Regions from separate parts of the Pseudoalteromonas sp. 120-MNA-CIBAN-0494 genome, predicted to be linked through region 1. Evidence: predicted binding sites of a transcription regulator. Region 1 holds the regulator's gene; each other region holds the start of a gene.
The links. Region 1 encodes sigma-54, which starts transcription at its own class of promoters, with help from an activator protein. Its sites were predicted from a motif close to GTTGGCACGNNNNTNGNNT; they were not measured.
Positions count from the first base shown of each region.

Region 1 (7,234 bases):
GAAAGACAATTAATTTTAGAGGGTAATGTAACTGCCCAAAACTTAATTGATGGCGCAATGATAGACAAAATTATCGCCGACAATATTCAAGTAGATATAATGCTACTCACTATGCGCAGCGAACAGCCCGTTATTATAACTGGACCGAATTTAAAGATCACCGGTAAAGGCCTTGAAGCCAATTTAACAACCGAGGTGATAAAACTAATTAACCATACGCGAACACTATATTATGACCAATAACCTTGCAAAAATACTTATTATTCCATCGCTTATACTTGTATTTAATAGTAATGCGGCAGAGCAAAGTACTTCCCCATTAGCTAATCAAATTTCTATTAGTGCTGACCGACAAGAAGGTCAACTAAAAGAAAACGTTGGTATTTTTGATAAAAATGTCGAGATAATTCACGGCAATCGTCGTATAACCGCCGATCGTTTAGAAGTACATAAGCGCGACGAACTTGGCGATAATAAACAACTATTAATTGCCACGGGCAGCCCTGCATATTTTGAAGAAAAGCAAGCAGATGGTACTGTCATGAGCGCCAGCGCTAACGAAGTACGTTACGATGTAGCGAAACGTTTTTTAACCCTGGTAGGAGATGCAAACATTTCTCAAGCTGGGCAAAAAATTACGGCTAAAAGCATCACCTACGATATAGAGCAACAGCTTATAAGTGCTGAAAAAGATGAAAACTCAACTGATCGGGTACACACTATTTTAGTGCCTATAGACGTAAAAAAAGAACAAAAACTCAATAAAGGTCAGCCATGAGTACATTAAAAGCAGAGCTATTAGCAAAAAGCTATAAAGGCCGTGAAGTTGTTAAAAATGTAGGACTTGAAGTAAAAGCTGGCAGCATTGTTGGTTTACTTGGCCCAAATGGCGCAGGTAAAACCACTACCTTTTACATGATTGTAGGCTTAGTTCCTAGCGACAAAGGTAAAATATTAATTGATGATAACGATATTACCTTACTTCCTATGCACAGCCGTGCTCGTTTAGGTATTGGTTATTTACCACAAGAATCTTCTATTTTTAGAAAGCTCACTGTGTATCAAAATTTAATGGCTATTTTAGAAACGCGTAAGCAACTAAATAAACAAGCCAGGGAAGAAACCCTAAATAGTTTGTTGGACGAATTTAGCCTGCAACATATTCGCGACAGCTTAGGTATGGCGCTATCTGGTGGTGAACGTCGCCGCGTAGAAATAGCACGTGCTTTAGCTGCAGATCCTAAATTTATATTGCTTGATGAGCCCTTTGCTGGCGTGGATCCTATTTCAGTGCTCGATATTAAAAAAATTATAGAACACCTTAAAAATCGTGGTATTGGCGTACTAATTACCGACCACAATGTAAGGGAAACCCTTGATGTTTGTGAAAAAGCCTACATTGTTTCTCATGGGGAGCTAATTGCATCTGGTACTCCTGAATTTGTATTAAACGATAAAACAGTACGTGATGTTTATTTAGGCGAGCAGTTCAAACTGTAATATTTATGTTATTACTATAAGCATCTGCTAAGATTAATCATATCAATTTATAAGGATTGTTAGAGATAAATGAGGCAATCATTACAGCTGCGCATGGGCCAGCAACTTACAATGACTCCGCAACTGCAACAGGCTATTCGCTTATTGCAGCTTAGTACCTTGGATCTCCAGCAAGAAATACAAGAAGCACTTGATAGCAACCCATTACTTGAAGTTGATGAACAAGATTACACGGAAGAATCAGCAGGTAAAAACGAGCAAAAAGCAGATGACATTACTGTTAGCGCCTCTGCTGACGACACCCCAAGCGAGTATGAGCAAGATAGCGGTGAAGCACTAAATAAAGACACCATAAGCGACGACATGGCCATGGATGTATCATGGGATGAATATATGAGCGCAGCGCCTGCCTCTTCATCAGGGCCAATGCCTGAAGATGAATCTATTTATCAAGGTGCATCAACCGAAACCCTGCATGAATACTTAATGTGGCAATTACAGCTCACCCCTTTTAGCCCTACCGACGAAGCTATTGCCATAGCTATCGTTGAAGCCGTAGATGACTCTGGTATTTTAACCCTCAGTTGCGAAGACCTTTTAGCAAGCTTTAACCAAGAAACTGACGACGAACACGAAGTAGAACTAGATGAAATAGAAGCAGTGCTAAAGCGCATTCAATTATTTGATCCTGTTGGTATTGCAGCTCGCAGCTTGCAAGAATGCTTATGCATTCAATTAAATCAATTTGATAAAGACACCCCTTATATTAACGAAACAAAAATGGTGTTAACTGATCATATCGATTTACTCGCTGCTCGCGACTATCGTACGTTAATGAAAAAAACTAAGCTCAAAGAAGAAGAGCTTAAAGAAATAATGACACTTATTCATACGCTTAATCCTAAGCCTGCGGATACTATTGTCAGAGAAGAGTCTGAATACGTTATACCTGACGTGTCTGTTAAAAAAATAAAAGGCCGCTGGGTGGTAGAGCTAAACCCAGATAGCATGCCAAAAATACGTGTTAACAGCCAATATGCGGCTATGTCTCGTACAGTAAAATCCAGCGGTGACAGCCAATTTATTCGCTCGCACTTACAAGAAGCTAAATGGTTTATTAAAAGCCTAGAAAGTAGAAACGAAACGCTCCTGAAAGTAACTAATTGTATTGTTAAGCAGCAACAAGCGTTTTTTGAACATGGCCCAGAAGCCATGAAACCTATGGTATTAAACGATGTTGCCGAAATAGTTGAAATGCACGAGTCGACTATTTCACGGGTCACTACGCAAAAATATATGCACACTCCACGTGGCATTTTTGAGCTTAAGTACTTTTTTTCAAGCCATGTAAGCACCGAAAATGGTGGCGAATGTTCATCAACTGCCATACGTGCCCTGATTAAAAAGTTGATAGCTGCAGAAAACTTAGCCAAACCATTGAGTGATAGCAAGATTGCAGATATATTGGCTGAGCAAGGAATTAAAGTAGCTAGACGGACAATTGCAAAATATCGCGAATCTCTGGCTATTCCCCCGTCGAATCAACGTAAAAGCTTGATTTAAGACGTACAACAAAGAGGAAAATGCTGATGCAACTAAACTTAACTGGTCGTCATGTAGACATTACAGACTCATTAAGAGACTATGTAAATAATAAATTTGCAAAGCTGCAAAGACACTCAGATCACATAACTAATGTGCATGTTATTCTCGATGTAGAAAAATTAAGTCAAAAAGCTGAAGCAACAATTTTTGTAAGTGGCGCTGAGCTATTTGCATCGACCGAACACCAAGATATGTACGCTGCCATTGACTCGTTGATTGACAAACTCGATCGTCAAGTAATTAAACACAAAGAGAAGTTTGCTCGACACTAACACTATGAAATTAAGCTCACTTATATGCCAGGACTGCAGCAAAGCTGTGGTCCTTTTTAATAGTAAAAAAAGAATTTTAGAATTCATCAGTGAACTCGCGCATAAAAAAATGCCGTATTTACCTCAGCAAGATATTCTCACTGCTTTATTGGCAAGAGAAAAGCTAGGTAGTACCGGTATTGGCCGAGGAATAGCAATTCCACATGGCCGTATGAGCGGGGCACAAGAGCCTCTTGCCTTAATTTTAATAAGCGAAACCGCTATTAATTTTGATGCAATTGATAATCGTCCAGTTGATATTTTTGTTGCGCTTATAGTGCCCGATGGCGATAACCAGCAGCACTTGAAAACACTAGCCACAATAGCTGATAAACTAAACGATAAAGAGTTTTGTAAGCAATTGCGTGCGGCAAAGTCTGATGAAGCGTTATACCAAGTTATTTTGGATCAATCCTAGTTACTAATAAAGGGGTGGTAAATGGAATTAATTATTATAAGTGGCCGATCAGGTTCTGGTAAGTCAGTTGCTTTACGTGTTGTAGAAGATTTAGGTTACTATTGTGTAGATAATATTCCGGTAAATTTGCTGCCTTCATTAGTGCGCAGTGTCTCTGATAACTACGATAAAATAGCCGTTAGTATAGACGTGCGTAACCTGCCTAAAGACCAGCAGCAGTTTAACGATATTCTTGAGTACTTGCCCGACTTTGCTAAACCAACGTTATTTTATTTAGATAGCGACGATCAAACGTTAATCCGCCGTTATTCAGAAACACGTCGCTTGCACCCGCTTTCGATTGATTCGCTACCGCTAGATTTAGCAATAAAAAAGGAAAAAGAATTACTCGATGTACTCGTAACGCGGGCTGATCATGTCATTGATACAACCGATTTAAGTGTGCATCAACTTGCTGAATCTATGCGTGAAACCATACTCGGTAAAAAAGACAAACAGCTTATCATTACCTTTGAGTCGTTTGGCTTTAAGCATGGTATTCCCAAAGGTGCTGATTATGTTTTTGATGCGCGTTTTTTACCAAACCCACACTGGGAACCGGAGCTCAAGCCTTTAACTGGATTAGATCAACCAGTAAAAGATTATTTAGCTAGTCATAGTATTGTGCAAAAATTCACTTGGCAAATTCAAACCTTTGTACAAACGTGGTTACCACACCTAGAGCGTAATAATCGCAGTTATTTAACCATTGCTATTGGTTGTACTGGTGGTCAGCACCGCTCAGTTTATTTAGCGCAAACAATTGGTGAAAGCTTTGCTATGTCTCACCCTAATGTAAAAATTCGCCATCGCGAGCAAGAAAAATAATTCAATTTAAATAATCATCTGTTCAGCTTAAGTAGAGTATCTTATGCGCTTAGAAAATACATTTTTAATAAAAAACAAGCTAGGCCTGCATGCTAGAGCTGCTACCGTATTAGCACAATTAGCGGTACAATTTGACGCATCTATTACCTTATTTCAAGATGAAAAAGAAGCCGCTGGCGATAGCGTACTGGCTTTAATGTTACTAGAAAGCAGCCAAGGTAAAGAAGTAAAAGTAGTGTGCGAAGGACCCGATGCAGAGCATGCTTTACATGCCGTTGGCCAATTAATAGCGCAGCGCTTTAACGAACAAGAATAGTAGGCACTTTATTTAAACCAAGTAAACGAGCTAAAATATAGGGTTAGTGAAACCTTAAGCTAGTTTGGCTAAAAAAAGTAAGATAAACTGAACGAAGTTAATGACTAACTTCTTCCCTAACGTTATAAAAATAAATTAAGGACGCCAATGCCCGAAACTTTCGAACAAGACTACCCACTACAACAATTACAACAAGTGACCAAGTCACTCAATAGTGGTCAGTTTGTTCAAGTTAGGCGCATGCTGGCAAAAACAGCTCCTTGTGATACCGCACTTTTACTAGAATCATCACCGCATAAAGTTCGTCGCCTGCTCTGGCAATTAGTTGATCCAGATGTACAAGGTGATGTTCTTGAAGAACTCTCTGAAGATGTACGTTTAGGCATTATTGCCCAAATGGAACCTAAGCACATTGCTGCTGCCACTGAAGACATGGGCCACGATGACTTAGGTGAAGTACTGCGAAGCCTGCCTGACACGGTTTATAAAGACGTGGTTAGCGCCATGGACATTCAAGATAGAGAACGTGCTACGCAAGCACTCTCCTATCAGGAACGCTCTGCTGGCGCGCTGATGAACACAGATACAGTAACCATTCGCCCTGATGTAACCCTAGATGTGGTACTGCGTTACATTCGTCTGCGCGGCGAACTCCCTGAGGGTACCGACGACCTTTACGTTGTCGATAAGCATAACTGTTTTTTAGGCGCTTTATCGTTAAGTACCTTACTAACCAATTCGCCCGAAAAAATTGTTCACGACCTAATGGATGAAGACTGTGAGTCTATTCCTATTTCGATGGATGAAAGCGAAGTGGCGCAGTTATTTGAACGTCATAACTGGATATCAGCCCCAGTAGTTGACGACAACGCCCAGCTACTTGGCCGTGTTACTATCGATGACATTGTTGATGTAATTCGTGAAGACGCAGAGCATCACTTATTAGGTTTAGCGGGTCTTGATGATGAAGAAGATACCTTTGCACCGGTTTTAAAAAGCTCAAAAAAACGCTCTGTTTGGCTAGGTGTTAACTTATTAACGGCTCTGGCAGCTGCTTTTGTTGCCAGCTTTTTTGAAGGCACTTTAGCAATACTGCCTATTTTAGCCGTGCTTAACGGCATTGTCCCCTCAATGGGTGGGGTGGCCGGTAGCCAGTCATTAACCTTGGTTATTCGTGGTATAGCAGTGGGCCATATTAACCAAACTAACCAACGTTTTGTAATGATAAAAGAGCTCGCCATTGGTGCATTAAACGGTATTTTATGGGCTGTTTTAATTGCCAGTGTTATAGCCCTATGGCAATGGGACTTAATGCTTGGCGCGGTACTGGCGTTTGCAATGTTTATGAACTTAGTTGTTGCGGGTGTGGCGGGTGCGTGTATTCCTATAATACTTAAACGTATGAAAATAGACCCTGCACTTGCTGGCAGTGTAATACTCACTACAGTAACCGATATAGTAGGTATATTTGCCTTTTTAGGCACCGCAACTTGGTTGCTGGTTTAATAAGTAAACCAGCGCATATTACTGTGTAAATACGCGCTGGTTAAAAGTAACTTTTACGCAATATAATTTAACCAGCGTTCAAGCTATTTAACCTTCTTTATTGGCTGTAGAGCCATCGGCTCCTTCTTGATCAGCCGATGGTGTATTTACTTTATTACTTATTATTGCATCGAGGTTTTCGCCGCCTTTAACCCCAAAATCTAAACTGCGTATTGGGAATGGGATAAGAATATCAGCCTCATTTAGTGCTTGCTGTACTGCCACAACACCTTTGTGGCGTACTGTCATAAAGTCTGGCTCACCAGGGTATTTAATCCAAAACCACAATAATAAATTAATACTACTGTCGCCAAAACTCTCTGCGTATACGGCCGTTTCATCTTGGCGTATTACAAACTCAAATTGATTAATTTTATCCACAATAACGTTTGCGGCTTTTTCTATGTCTTCTGTTAATGAAATTCTTACCGGCACTTCTATGCGTCTAACGCCTAGCGTGCTGTAGTTTCGCAATACATTTCTAAATAGTATTTTATTAGGCACTAGTATTTGCTGCCCATAAAAGCTCTCTATTAGTGTATTACGCAGGTTTATTGAATGCACAGAGCCAAACACATCATCAGTTTTTATTACATCACCTGGTTTAAATGGCTTACGAATACCCATAGCAATACCTGCTATTAAGTTTTCGGTCATATCTTGAAATGCAAA
Region 1 is NZ_JBEOOE010000002.1:134,428-141,661, forward strand. Features, by position in the region: gene lptC (LPS export ABC transporter periplasmic protein LptC) at 1-243, shown strand, start outside; gene lptA (lipopolysaccharide transport periplasmic protein LptA) at 233-778, shown strand; gene lptB (LPS export ABC transporter ATP-binding protein) at 775-1,500, shown strand; gene AAEY55_RS02345 (RNA polymerase factor sigma-54) at 1,570-3,063, shown strand; gene hpf (ribosome hibernation promoting factor) at 3,090-3,377, shown strand; gene ptsN (PTS IIA-like nitrogen regulatory protein PtsN) at 3,382-3,834, shown strand; gene rapZ (RNase adapter RapZ) at 3,856-4,701, shown strand; gene AAEY55_RS02365 (HPr family phosphocarrier protein) at 4,745-5,017, shown strand; gene mgtE (magnesium transporter) at 5,165-6,523, shown strand; gene AAEY55_RS02375 (mechanosensitive ion channel family protein) at 6,611-7,234, opposite strand, start outside.

Region 2 (7,234 bases), on a different contig from region 1:
CCATAACAAGCGATAACACCATAGAGAGAATATCGCCTGTGGGTGTTACCTGCTCTGCTTTTGTAAATACCGAGCTGGTTAAAGCAACAACCATACTCATCGTAATTTTTTGATCCGTTCTACTTGGCTAATTACGTCGGTTAAACGAATACCAAACTTATCGTTTACTACCACCACTTCGCCATGGGCAATTAAAGTACCATTAACCAGTACATCTAACGGCTCACCTGCAACACGGTCAAGCTCTACCACCGAGCCTTGGTTTAATTGTAATAAGTTACGAATATTAATTTTAGAGCGCCCTACTTCCATAGAAATAGTCACAGGTATATCTAAAATTGTATCGAGCTTGCGTTTTTCATCGCCACTGATCTCGTGTTTTGCATCACTTAATTCATCGAGTTCAGTTACTTTTGCTTGGCCACTGTCATCAGTACCCTCAGCTTCGGCTAAAGCTGCTGCCCATTCATCCATAGTGTCTTGATCATCGCTCATACGTTTAACCTTTTAATCAATTACCAGTCTAAGTCTACACCGTCAGAGAGGTGTAAATCATCTTCTAGTTCTGCTAATTCTGCATCTGAATCAATTTTCTTGCCGCCTTTGGTAAATACATGCAGCTCAGATTTAACTGAATCAGGTCGTTTAATTTTTTCACTAATTTGCAGCGCAACACTATCGCGTGAGCGGCCCATTTTAGCTCTAAATGTCGGTAACTCTTCAACAAATACAGTTATATGCTCAGGCATTTCTACCGGAATAATATCACCCGCTTTAAGTTCCATTATTTGTTTTAGCGTTAAATCCACTTCCAATAACTGAGTAGATAACTCAACCTCTACGTCCATTATTTCATCGCGTAGTGCCTTACTCCAACGTAAATCGGTGTCTTCGGTATCCGATTGCACACCCGCGTCAAGCAGCTCTCTAATTGGCTCCAGCATAGAATAAGGTAGAGCAATATGAAAGTCCCCTCCGCCGCCATCCAATTCAATATGAAAAGAGCTAATAACCACCACTTCGGTTGGGCTTACAATGTTAGCCATAGCAGGGTTTACTTCAGAATCTAAGTATTCAAACGATACATCCATTACCGGTGCCCATGCTTCTTTATAATCTTCAAAGATTATTTTTAGTAACATTTGCACAATGCGTCGCTCTGTAGGGGTAAATTCACGCCCTTCAATTTTTGCATGGTAGCGGCCATCACCACCAAAAAAGTTATCAACCAAAATAAACACTAAACGTGCTTCCATGGTTATAAGGCCGGTGCCTTTTAAAGGTCTAAAACGCACCATATTTAAACTAGTTGGCACAAACAAAGTATGCACATACTCGCCAAACTTAATCATTTGCACGCCATTTATAGACACCTCAGCGGTGCGGCGCATCATGTTAAATAGGCTAATTCGCATATGACGAGCAAAGCGTTCGTTAACAATTTCCAGTGTCGGCATTCGTCCACGTACGATCCGATCTTGCGAAGAAAAGTCATACTGAAGCGTATTGCCTTCACCGTCTTCACCTTCGGGTATATCTTCCTCGTCAACGTCATCAACACCATGCAATAACGCATCAATTTCGTCTTGGGATAATAAATCGCTCACGCTAGCCCCTTATTGCATCACAAAGCCGGTAAATAATACCCGCTCAATTACTTTACTGCCTTCAACGTCCATTAAGCTAGCTTGTACTTTTTCTAGTGCTGCAAAGCGTAAGTTTTCTTTACCTACACTGGTGCTTAGTTCGTCAGCCGTGGACATAGAAAATATACTTAATAATGTACTTTCTATTAGTGGAATATGCTTTTTAGCGGTTTCTTCGTTTGCTTCGCCGCGCACTAATAATTCCACTTTAATTTGCACAATTCTATCGCGACTAGAGCCCGGTATGTTAAATACAAAAGGTCTTGGCATTGCAACATAAAGTGCGCTGCCTATTTTGGCCGATGAGCCTGTAGAAGAGCTTGTTTGCTGTGCTGTAGCGGCTTCATCATTTAACGTTTCCGCTGGCGTGTCTGAGCCCGAAAGCAAAAAATAACCAACAACAGCTGCAACAATAACAAGCAATACAGCTGCAATAATTACTATGATTTTCTTTTTGCTGTTACCTGTTTCTTCTATTTCTAAATTAGTCTCTTCAGCCATGATATTTCCTTTATTAGCAAAGGTACTTGCTTGTTTTAGCTATTATAATAGCAGTACTTAGGCATAGTAATCTATTGATGATGACGTTTGTTGTCGAGAACTTGGCATTTGTGTATTAATTTGCTCATCGTTTTCATCAGTAGTCAATTCATTATCAGCTAAACGACGACTATCGTTGTCATCATTTTGCTCTGCTCCTTGCCCTCCAGGCTCACCATAAGAAATAGTACTTTCGCCTAAATCTATGCCTTGTTGGGCAAGCATTTCGCGTAAGCGCGGAAGCGATTGTTCAAGCGCTTCTTTAGCTTGCTGGTTTTGTACTACAAAGTTTATTTGTGCTTGCTCTGCATCGCTTCTGATGCGAATTTGCATACTGCCCATTTCTGGTGGGTCGAGACGAATTTCTGCTACTTTATTATTTATGCTAAGCATAGAGCTCACTCGCTCTTGCAACATTTTTGCCGCGTCACTTTTTATAATATTAAGCGCTTGCATAACGCCTGGGTCCAAGCTTGCTTGTTTAACTTGCGCTGTGCTTTGTAATTGCCCAGCCTGCAACGCTTGCATATCAATTATAGTTTGCTCATACCCTACACCATCGTATAGGCCTAAACCATTTACCGTACTGGTAATTTGCGTCAATAATTGTGCTGCTCGGGGTGATAACTGTTCAGTGTTATTTTTTTGCAATGACTCTAACGATTTAGTGAGTTCTTTATCGCTAAGTGCGTTTAATGCTGTTTTATCATCTGCAGTTATTAATGCTTTTTTATCAATCGATGCGCTTAAATCTGCAATTGTTTGCTTAATACTTGCTAGTTGCTCACCTTGGGGCTGCTCATTTTTAATATAGCTATTTAACTGGCTCAGTAGCGCTTGTTTTTCTGGTGTGGTCAAAGCATTTATTTGAGAATTTAAGGCCTGTTTAGCCGTGTCTGCCGCGCTTGCTTTATCACTTTCAACAACATATTGAGTAAGCATTTGCTTTAACGTTGCTAGGTTGTCGTTGCCATTGGGTTTGCTACTTGCCTGCAGCTGCGTAGTTAATTGCTCATGCTGCTCGGGTGTTAGTTTAGCAAGTAACGGATCTGCTTTAATTGCCTCGCTATCTTTGCTTAGCAAGTTCATTACTGCGGCATCTACAGATTGTTTTTGCGCTGTTGCATCGCCTTTATTATTTGCAGTGGCCATACTTTGAGATAAGGGCATTAGCTTTTCGTTTGCCGCCTCAGCGCTTGCTGCAACATCGCTAAGCACACCTTTTTGCGGTGCAATTACAATAGGGGCAAGCTGATCATCAGGCTTCCCTTTTAATTGCTTAGCGTCTTCATCTAAAGCCTCGGCTTTAGCATCAGCGTTCTTTTTAACTGTGGTGTCTATAGTGTGCGCAGCATTTATTTGCGCCAACATACTATCGCCCGAAACAGCATCGTCTTGTGTTTCAGGCTGCTCAGCCTTAGCATTGCTAGCGCCTGCTTTAGCTTTGCTGTTATTATTGTAAGCCGCTTTATTGGCATCTTCTAACTGATTAAAAAAACCAGTATCAGAGTCATCATTACGTCTTGAGTTACTCGTTTGTTTATTAGAGTAAGCGTCTTGCTCAGATACCGCTAACATTGAAATATCATTAATCGTCATAAATCACCTAATATAAAGCGGCAACAAACCACCCAATAATGCCTAAAATTATAGTTCATTTAACAACAAAGCAATTAACGTGCCTTTGTTTATAAGGTACAAGCTTTTGTTAAAGCGGTTAAAGTACTCGCTACTTACTAAAGTCGATTGTTGTGTCGTTGAAAAAATTGATTAGCCGAAAATTCATCCAACATTTTTTGCTCATTTTTAGCCACTAGCACATCGGCCTTTAACTGTTGTTTTTCTATGAGTTTAGCGACTGCTTTAGCCTTAATTTGCTGCTTTAACCACAGGGTTTTACGCTGGCTAACCACTTGTTTTGCAGTGTTAACTGTATTGGCTTGTTGGCGAATTGCTTCTTCTATTTTAGCAATAAATGCATGAAACTGACTAAACCCAGCACTTGATAAGCCCGACTGCCCTTTAATGTGTAATTGCTGGGTGTATTCCAATCTAAAGTTATTTAAACCTTGGAGTTTTTGCTGGTTTGCCTGCAAATTTTGATTCGCCTGCAAATAGCTCATCCGCAGCGTTTCTTCTTTATCGTTTTCAATCTTTAGTAATAAATGCAGTTTGTTTTTAGCCATTATGCTTGCCCTAATAACTGCGCTAGCCCTTGCAGGCCGTCGTCGTAACTAATTACATCACGCATGCCTTGCTGTAAGAAGGCATTTACTCTTGGCATCATATTTATGGCTTGATCAAGCATTTGATCTGTCCCTTTTTGATACGCACCTAAGGTGATCATGTCTTTATTTTGCTGGTACATAGAATATACCTGCTTAAGCACTCGCGCTTGTTGCATATGCGTCTCAGATACCACTTGTGGCATCACTCGCGAAATGGATTTTTCTATATCAATTGCCGGGTAATGACCGCTGTCGGCCAGTTCCCGCGAAAGTACAATATGGCCGTCGAGTATAGCGCGCGCCGCATCGGCAATGGGGTCTTGCATATCATCGCCTTCACTTAGTACGGTAAAAAAGGCAGTAATAGAGCCTTGCCCTTCTCCGCCGTTACCGGCACGTTCCACCAGCGCTGGCAGTTTTGCAAACACCGAAGGCGGGTAGCCTTTAGTCGCCGGTGGCTCGCCTACTGCAAGTGCTATTTCACGCTGCGCCATGGCATAGCGCGTTACCGAATCGAGCAATAACAAAACGTTTAATCCCTGATCGCGAAAGTACTCTGCAATTGTTACCGCACTTTCGCAGCCTTTTAAACGCATTAATGGTGAAGAATCTGCCGGTGCTGCTACAACCACCGAGCGTTTACGCCCCTCAACACCAAGTATTTCTTCAATAAATTCTTTTACTTCGCGGCCACGCTCACCCACCAGTCCCACCACAATAACATCGGCTTCACTACCACGAGTCATCATACCAAGCAGTACCGACTTACCTACACCCGAGCCTGCAAACAAGCCCATTCGCTGGCCTTGTCCTACTGTTATTACTGAATTTATAGCACGCACGCCTACATCCATAGGCTGGCTTATAGGTCGTCTTGAAAGAGGGTTTATCGGTTTTTGGGCAAACTTAAGATAGTGCTCGGCATTAATTTTACCTAAACCATCAAGAGGACGACCTAAGCCATCAACTACGCGGCCCAGCAAACTCATGCCTACAGGTAAACCTGTGTCGTTAAGTTGGGGGATCACCCGAGCACCAGGGAGCACCCCCGATATATGATCGTTTGGCATTAAATATAAGGTTTGGTCGTTAAAACCAACTATTTCGGCATCAACAAAGCCGTTCATAGTTTCTATTTTACATTGGCTACCTACAGGCGCACGTAAGCCTTTAGCCTCAAGGGTAAGGCCAACTACTCGCGTTAAAATACCCGCTACAGCAAGTGTTGGCGGTTTAATATGCTGTTTGTATTGAGATAAGCGTTCGCTTAATGAAACATCTAAAGCAGACATAACAGACCAATAAAATAGTTAGATACTACTGCTATGCAAAAAACTATCCAATGTTTCTTTGACACGCGTTTTAAGTGTCATATCAAGCGATGATTGCGCCGTTTTAACTTCGCAGCCGCCTCGCTCTAACGTTGGCTCTGCAATCAACTGCCAGTTATTATCTGTCACTGTTTGCTCGCCATAACTTTGCTTTATTAGCTCTAAATCTTCGGGGTGTAAATGAATACGTACTTTTTCTTGCTCGGTATTAAGCGCATCAATACTGTGTTTAAGGGTGTGTAAAATAACATCAGGAGAGGTTTTTACTTCTTGATAAATAATAGCTTCTGCAAGCATAACGGCTAATTGCACTAATTGCTTTTCAACTTGCTCATCTACTTTACTTAGCGGCGCGGTTAACCCCTCTAAAATACTACGTAGGCCAGTTAACTGCTCCTCTATTAGTGGTTTTACATCTTCTTGGCCTTGGGTTTTTCCCAGCTCTAGGCCCTCTTTGTAGCCAGCTTCTTTACCTTCGGTAACACCTTTATCAAAACCATCTATGTAACCTTGCTCGTGCCCTTGTTTTACACCTTCTTCAAACGCATCTTGTCTAATGCGCTCAAGTTCGGCCATAGTAAGCGCAGGTAACTCAGGTTCTTGCGGCTCTTCAATTAGCGACTCTTCAGCCATTTCTTTTCGATACAACTCAGCAAGCGGTGTACCAAAGGCAGTAGAGCGATTACCAAAGCTTTTTTCATCGGGTGCTACATCAGGAACATCCCAGTGCTTTAATAGTTCATCGGCTTCATCTGCGTGCAGTGGACGCCCTTTGTGCATTGACGATTTAGTCATGGTTTATAAAAACTCCTCGCCGCCGCCGCTGCCAAGCTGTATTTCGCCCGAGTCAGACAATCGACGCGCCGTAGAGAGTATTTCTTTTTGCGCTGCTTCTACTTCACTAATACGCACTGGTGCCATTGCCTCTAAGTCATCGGCAAGCATTTCGGCAGCACGTTTAGACATATTACCGAGTATTTTTTCTTTAAGCGCATCGTCTGTACCTTTAATAGCTTTCATTAGTACGTCTTGTTGTACTTCGCGTAAAATTGCTTGAATACCACGGTCGTCTACGTCCATTAAGTTTTCAAACACAAACATAAGATCTTGAATTTGTTGCGACATTTCTTCGTCATGCTCACGAATAGAGTCCATTAACTGCCCTTCTACGTTGGTATCTAGGTAGTTCATAATATCGGCAGCCGCTTTTAAGCCGCCCATTTTCGCAGCTTGCGCACCCGCTTGGCCTGCAAACTGTTTTTCCATAATTTCGTTAAGCTCTTGCAAGGCAGCTGGCTGCACTTCTTCAAGGTTAGCAATACGCATGGTTAAATCCAGGCGCACTTTATCAGGAAACTGCGCCAGTATTTCGGCAGATTGCTCAGGCTCTAAATAAGATAATACAATGGTTTGAATTTGCGGATGCTCATTACGAATAATGTTAGCTACTTGTTTCGAGTCCATCCACTTTAACGAATCAAGTCCTTTA
Region 2 is NZ_JBEOOE010000004.1:69,394-76,627, forward strand. Features, by position in the region: gene fliO (flagellar biosynthetic protein FliO) at 1-100, opposite strand, end outside; gene fliN (flagellar motor switch protein FliN) at 97-495, opposite strand; gene fliM (flagellar motor switch protein FliM) at 516-1,607, opposite strand; gene fliL (flagellar basal body-associated protein FliL) at 1,617-2,147, opposite strand; gene AAEY55_RS04755 (flagellar hook-length control protein FliK) at 2,205-3,785, opposite strand; gene fliJ (flagellar export protein FliJ) at 3,923-4,372, opposite strand; gene fliI (flagellar protein export ATPase FliI) at 4,372-5,706, opposite strand; gene fliH (flagellar assembly protein FliH) at 5,725-6,540, opposite strand; gene fliG (flagellar motor switch protein FliG) at 6,544-7,234, opposite strand, start outside.
Region 2: the regulator sigma-54 is predicted to act here: its motif matches at 3,854-3,872, upstream of AAEY55_RS04755 (flagellar hook-length control protein FliK).

Region 3 (7,234 bases), on a different contig from region 1:
AGCGCCTTCGCCACGTAGTTGTTGGCTAAATTTAAACTGTGGAAAAACCTGTGGAGTGAGCTGCTGCGGTGCAACTAGTTGAATAGGCCACGCTGTCATACCCGCATAACTACTTACGCGGTTAAATACCTTAGTGGCCATTTCTTCAATACTCGATACCGAGTCGGGAAAGAACTCAACCGTGGGCAAAGTGATTTGCGTATGCTGGGTAAAAAACTCAACATCAAAGTTTTCAACTGCCCATATAAAGGTATCAATTAACCATTGCTGCTCTTGCTCAGCCAGTAATGGTTTGGGCTTAAATAACGCTAACATAGCTTACTCTCGCTCTTGCCCAAGCGCCCATTGCCATGCTTGTGTATTGTATAATGGCACAGTAGATAACGCATGATGATGACTCCCCGTAGACTCTTTAGTCGAGTACGACAAATACAATAAGGTATGTGCTTTAGCATCGTAAATACGACGCACTTTTAATGATTTAAACAAAATACTTTTAGATGATTTAAATACCACTTCCCCAGATTTACTCCGATCAATCTGCTGCAATTGCTCTGCGGTAATAACCCCGGTTTGCCGACACGAAATTGACATATCAGAAGGATCTGAAAAATCTAAATTAGCTTCTATATGGCTAATATGGCACGTTACCCCAGTGACTAAAGGGTCTTGTTGCGAATTTACAATTACATCCTTGGTGGTAAATAACCCAAGGCTTACAGAGGCAACATCATCTGAGCACGCTGTTAAGGTAAGCATACCTGCGAGTAAAAAGCTGACTTTTAAATACTTCATCGTGTTCTCCAACATACTTAAAGAGGGATACGGTTTATTCTTCTATACTAAACGTATTTACAGCTACAAAACACATGTTGTAAAAAATAAACATTGCGCTATATACATTCACCTTTGCCGCACCATAACACTTCTTAATGGCTAATTGTGCAAAACAAAAAGATGCTAATTCAGCATTGTAGGGGTTAGCGGGTAACCTGGTATTTGGTATAATAAGGTTCACACATGTAGTAACTCATAATAGGAACGCCTAAATGCCGCACATTATTATTGAACACTCAGAAGACCTCCCTGTATTACCACAAGTACTTGTAGAAAAAATTCACAACGCCGCTTTCCAAAGTAATTTATTTGATTTAGAAACCATAAAAACACGCGCTATTTCCTATCAGCAATATCTACTTGGCGCTGGCGGGTCGGGGTTTATACATATTGCGGTACACATTTTGGCGGGACGTTCTATTGAGCAAAAACAAATGTTAAGTGAGCAACTACTTGAGTGTTTAAAAACCTATTGCAGAGCATCAGACAGTTTAAGCGTTAATATTTACGATATTGAACATGAGATCTACCGTAAAAATTAATTTATTTTACCCGTCACATTAAATTAGTGAACAATTCTAGTACCAAAAAAACAGCTTAATCACTAATCAAAGTCATAATGTATAGTGACCTATAGGCTATTTCTAACGCGGTTAATTAGCTACTTAATAAGTCAGAATGATCATGTTATTAATAATATAGGTATTAACTTAAAAGCGTTAATAAGTACTCTGTAAAAAATCCCTAACTAGGGATTTTTTATTGCCGTAAAACAATTCTATTTATTATTTTATAATGAAACAGGCAAAAATATACTTAAAGTGTAATTAACACAACATAGAGCTATTCATTAGTTAATGATTGGAATGATTTTTAGTAGGTATATTTAAAAATGGTGGCCCCTCCCAGACTCGAACTGGGGACCTAACGATTATGAGTCGTGTGCTCTAACCAACTGAGCTAAGGGGCCAACTTTTTGTATAACTGTAAACAGTTAATTTTTTAAGAAGCGTTTAGTCACATAGCGACTAAAGCGGGGTGCAGTATAAAAAGTTTTTAGAGGCTTGTCACTAGCAAAAGTCTTTATTTTAACAATCAATGGTCTAACTGCTTAAATAGTAATCTTTTTATGGGTATAATATTAAAATTTGCAGAATTTAGGGTTAATACTGGCAGCTAAGTAAAAGTGAAATGGAAGGCTGTATATCGCGTAATTTAAAAATTGGGCTTTAAATAAGCAACTTACAGCTTATATTACGCGACAAACAGAAATGAATTATTTTTTTGCGATAATGTATATTGCATGTATTACTCCAGGGAAGTAACCAAACAACGTAAGTAAAATATTTATCCAAAAATGTAAGCCTAAACCCACCTGTAAAAATACTCCCAGTGGTGGCAGTAAGATTGAAAAAATAATACGTATAATATCCATAAATATTCTCCTTATTTATAAACTAAAAAACTTATAAGCAAAAACCCAGCAGAGCTGGGTTTTATAAATACTATGTTACTTTGCAACTATCGTTAGTTTATCTACTACATCGCGAACATCTTCTGCATTTTTAGCAATTTTTACTGCAAGCTGTTTTTCAGCATCTGAGTTCACTGTACCGGTAAGAGTAACTACACCGTTGTCAGTATCTACATCAATGTTTGTACCACCAACTTCTGAGTTAAATAAATAACGCGTTGTGATGACTGTGGTAATTTTAGCGTCGGTTAAGCCGCTACCATCATCATCTTTCATGTTGTCATGGCTTTTACTGTTCATGTTTTTCACAACAGTAAGCTGGTTATCAACATCGGTTACACCATCTAAACTCAGTACAAGTTCTTCTGCTAACTCTTTGTCGAGTTCGCTATTAACTTTACCTGTTAGTATAACTTTGCCATTTTTTACATCAGTGTTGATGTCAAAGTTATTGAGGTTAGTGTTCATAAGAAGCACTGTTTCAGCCTTACCATCAATCCAAGCATCTTTACTTTCATTTTCCCAGCTGCTCGCTTGAGCACCCATAGCCGTAGTACCTAAAACTAACGCCGCAATGATAGATTTGTTAAATGTTTTCATAATCTTTCTCCTTTTGATTAAAGACACTTTAACTAATGCCAGCTTTAAGCCAACTTTAATAAACAAGTAAAATCATTAACTTAAGGCGATGTGTAAAATAACTTCACTTTGTATACATCACTTTTTTACCGACTTATCGGTAAAAAGTTCTCAGTAGTGAAAATAAAAGCATGTTCATAGCTTTTAACTTGGGCCCAGGTTAAAGAGTAAAAAACATGCTAAATTTTTAAAGCACTAGAACACATTTAAAAAGTGCTTTGCAGATTCATCAATGCTGAATTTCTATAAAATGCTCTGCACATCAAGCAAGTATAAAAAACAAACAAAAGTATTTAGGCTTTGTTGTTTACTTTATGGCAAAAGTCGCTAAAATACGCCAGCTAAAATATATAAACGTTCTTTTACAACCCAAAGGTAATACCATGCATCCAATGTTAAACATTGCGGTTCGCGCTGCGCGTAACGCAGGCAAAATTATACTTCGTGCAAGTGAAGATTTATCAAAAGTTGAAGTTCAACAAAAAGGCACTAACGATTTAGTGACTAACATTGATAAAGAAGCTGAAGCTATAATTCGCGACACCATTTTACGCTCTTACCCTGATCACTGCATTGTTGGTGAAGAATTAGGCGAGCATAAAGGTAAAGATGCAGATTACCAATGGATTGTTGACCCGCTTGATGGCACAACTAACTTCATCAAGGGTATTCCTCATTTTGCGGTTTCTATCGCACTTAAAGTAAAAGGTCGTTTAGACCAAGCCGTTATTTATGATCCAATTCGTGGTGAGCTTTTCACTGCCTCTCGTGGTCAAGGCGCACAACTTAATAGCAAACGTTTACGCGTTTCTAAAACAGTTGATTTAGGCGGTTCAATCTTAGCTACTGGCTTCCCTTTCAAGCAAAAACAACACCTAGATGCATACACAGAAGCGTTTAAAGCTTTATTCATACATACAGCTGATATCCGTCGTGCGGGCTCTGCTGCGCTAGACATGGCTTATGTTGCTGCTGGACGCGTTGATGGCTTTTTCGAAATTGGTTTAAAACCTTGGGATACTGCTGCAGGCGAGCTATTAGTAAAAGAAGCAGGCGGCATGGTTGTAGATTTTGCTGGCGGCGTAAACTATAACAATAGTGGTAACATTATCTGTGGCGCACCTAAGCTAACTCAAGCAATAATTCGCGAAATTCGCCCTGTATTAACTGAGTCATTACTTCGTTAATAAAAACTGCATGGTTTAAAAAAGGAGCTTAGGCTCCTTTTTTGTTGTCTGCAAAAAATTATTTATGACGATTAAACTGCTTGTTTTTCTAACCTAGCAACCACACTACTTGGCTTACTACGCTGACATAAAAACAAATGGCTATGAGCAAAGCGCTTTGCTGATTTTTTAGCATTACTTGCCAATGCTGCAACCTGATGGCTATTCTTATAATGGTGTAAATCGGGAGTAACTAAGCCTATTGCCAGTGTTACTAATGGCACAAATTGTGGCTTCCCTTCTCTATTTGCACTCCAATATCCCTTATTTTTAATATGTTCGGAACTAAAAAACACCTGTGATTCTATTTCAAATTGGCGAATAATATGCTCGCACACTGCGGCAGCATTATTATCATCAAATAGCACCATAAAGTCATCGCCGCCAATATGGCCAAAAAAACTGTTTGTATTACTACACGCCTGCATCGTAATATTTGCTAATAGTTTAATTACACTATCGCCGCTAGCATAACCAAACAAATCATTAAACTGTTTAAAATGGTTCAAATCTAAATACGCCAATGAAAACGCCTTTTGTGTAGCTAAACGCCGCTCTATGGCATCGTTAAGAGCTAGATTACCGGGTAACATAGTTAATGGGTTAGCGTGCTGCGCATGACGAATTTTTTCATCTGTTATATGTTTTAATATGTCGCGTACTGGCACAATGCCTAAATACTGCTGCCCTCGGGTGATCACTATATGGCGGCGAATATCAAAGTCGCATTCGGTAATTTGCTGACTAACGTTATCTAGCAGCTGGTTTTCATCTACCACTAGCGGTTGCCTGTCCATTACTACAGTGGCCGCACGCTTGTCATACAAAGCATGGCCATAGGCCGCTGCAAACACTTCACTAAGTTGCTCTTTGTGGAGCAAACCAATTGGCTGACACTGCGAATTAATTACCACTAGGCTGGCAATCGATTTATCTCGTTCAAATAGCGCATGGGCGTCTTTACAACTGGTTTCGCTATCAATAGTTTGCTGCGCTAATGCAAGCCAACCAATAGCCATAGAGTTATTTAACTGGTTTGTATTTGCGGCAAAGCTCAGTGCTTGAATTTGCCTTGCTGAAAGCACATAACTTGGTTTATTACTTGGTCGTTCAAGTAAAAACCCTTGCACATAGTTGATACCCATTCCTTCTAACACAGTTAGCTCTTCTGCTCGCTCAATTCCCTCTGCAATCACTGTCGTATTGGTTACTTTTGCCAGAGCTGTTATTAACTTTAAAAACTCTTTTTTAACCACACTTTTATCGCAATGATCGATAAAATAACGATCGATTTTGACAAAGTCTGGGCATAACTCCGACCATTGCTTTAACCCAGAATACCCCGTACCTAAGTCATCAATTGCAATAGTGAAGCCTAAAGAGCGGTAATGTGCCATGGTTTTTTGTAGTAAAAACTCATCCTCGACCCTTTCTTGCTCTGTTACCTCTATCACCACCCGATGAGCTGCTAAACCAAACTGCTTAATGAGATGCAGTGTTTCGCCTTTAGGATGACTTGGGTCGAGTAACGTTTTAGGACTAACATTTAAAAATAGTTTGCCCTGCAGCTTCAAATGCACAAAGTTCTCAATAGCTTTAGAGCGACACAGTAGCTCAAGCTCTGAAATCAGACCATATTGATGAGCCACCTGAAACAGTGTATTAGGCATTTCTAAACAGCTATTTTTAGGCCCTCTGCTGAGTGCTTCATAACCGAGAATGGTCTGCCTGCTAATATCAAAAAGCGGCTGAAACAAGGTGGTAATTGTGCCATTTTCTAAAATTTCATTTAATAATTTACGCTGCTTCATTATTGCTAAGCTCTATTACGATTTACTCAAGGTAAAGTAGCAAGCGAATATGACATTTTTATGGCAATCTGCAGGCAATAAAAAACCGCCCAGATGGGCGGTTAATATCGGCTTACAAATCTATTACGGCATAGCGTCTAGATCAGCACCTTCTTTTTCAATCACTTCTGGTATTAAATCTTCTTTACTTACGCCAAGCGCAATAGCAACTGAGCTGGCAACGTAAATAGATGAATAAGTACCAATAAACACACCAAATAACAATGCTGTAGCAAAGCCATGAATGGTTTGACCGCCCCAAATAAACAAGGCAATTAATACTAAAATAGTGGTAATTGACGTTACTAAGGTACGATTAAGCGTTTGTGTTAAAGAAATATCGATAATTTCTATCGTGTCATCAATACGTACTTTGCGGAAGTTTTCACGAATACGGTCAGATACTACAATGGTATCGTTTAGCGAGTAACCTATTACCGCTAATATAGCCGCTAATATGGTTAAATCGAACTCTAAACCTAATACCGAAAATAAGCCAACGGTAATAATAACATCGTGAATTAAGCCGCTTACTGCGCCTACTGCAAAACGCCATTCAAAGCGAAACGCTACATAAATCAAGATACAAATAAGCGCAGTTAACATGGCCAGGCCACCCTGCTCTTTTAGGTCTTCACCTACGCTTGGGCCAACAAACTCAATACGGCGCATTACTACGCTTTCGTCTGCTAGCTTTAATGCAGCAATAACTTGGTTACCAATAACTTCAGCTTTTACGTCATCGCCGCGCGGCGCTAAACGAACTAAAATTTCTTGGCTTGAACCAAACAATTGTACCGATGCATCTGCAAAGCCATTTTCGGCAAGTACATTACGCACCTTTTTAAGATCTGCAGGTTGCGAAAAGCCAACTTCTACGGCAGTACCACCGGTAAAGTCTAAACCAAAGTTTAAGCCTTTAGTGAAAACCGATATAAATGCCGCTAAAATTAATAACGTTGAAAAACCCATTGCCACTTTACGAAGAGACATGAAACGTAGGGTTTTGCTACCCAATTTTAAAATTTGCATGGCTACTCCTTAAATTGAAAGTTTATCAACACGTTTACCGCCGATAAATAAGTTGATAATCGCACGTGTACCAACAATAGCTGTAAACATTGACGTTAAAATACCAATTGCTAACGTAACCGCAAAGCCTGCAATTGGGCCAGTGCCCACAGCAAACAAAATAACGGCAGCAATTA
Region 3 is NZ_JBEOOE010000011.1:84,126-91,359, reverse strand. Features, by position in the region: gene AAEY55_RS09380 (hypothetical protein) at 1-315, opposite strand, end outside; gene AAEY55_RS09375 (CreA family protein) at 319-795, opposite strand; gene AAEY55_RS09370 (5-carboxymethyl-2-hydroxymuconate Delta-isomerase) at 1,050-1,379, shown strand; tRNA gene AAEY55_RS09365 (tRNA-Ile) at 1,731-1,807, opposite strand; gene AAEY55_RS09360 (YqaE/Pmp3 family membrane protein) at 2,114-2,272, opposite strand; gene AAEY55_RS09355 (BON domain-containing protein) at 2,348-2,911, opposite strand; gene suhB (inositol-1-monophosphatase) at 3,334-4,137, shown strand; gene AAEY55_RS09345 (GGDEF domain-containing protein) at 4,209-5,987, opposite strand; gene secF (protein translocase subunit SecF) at 6,111-7,058, opposite strand; gene secD (protein translocase subunit SecD) at 7,068-7,234, opposite strand, start outside.
Region 3: the regulator sigma-54 is predicted to act here: its motif matches at 2,947-2,965, upstream of AAEY55_RS09355 (BON domain-containing protein).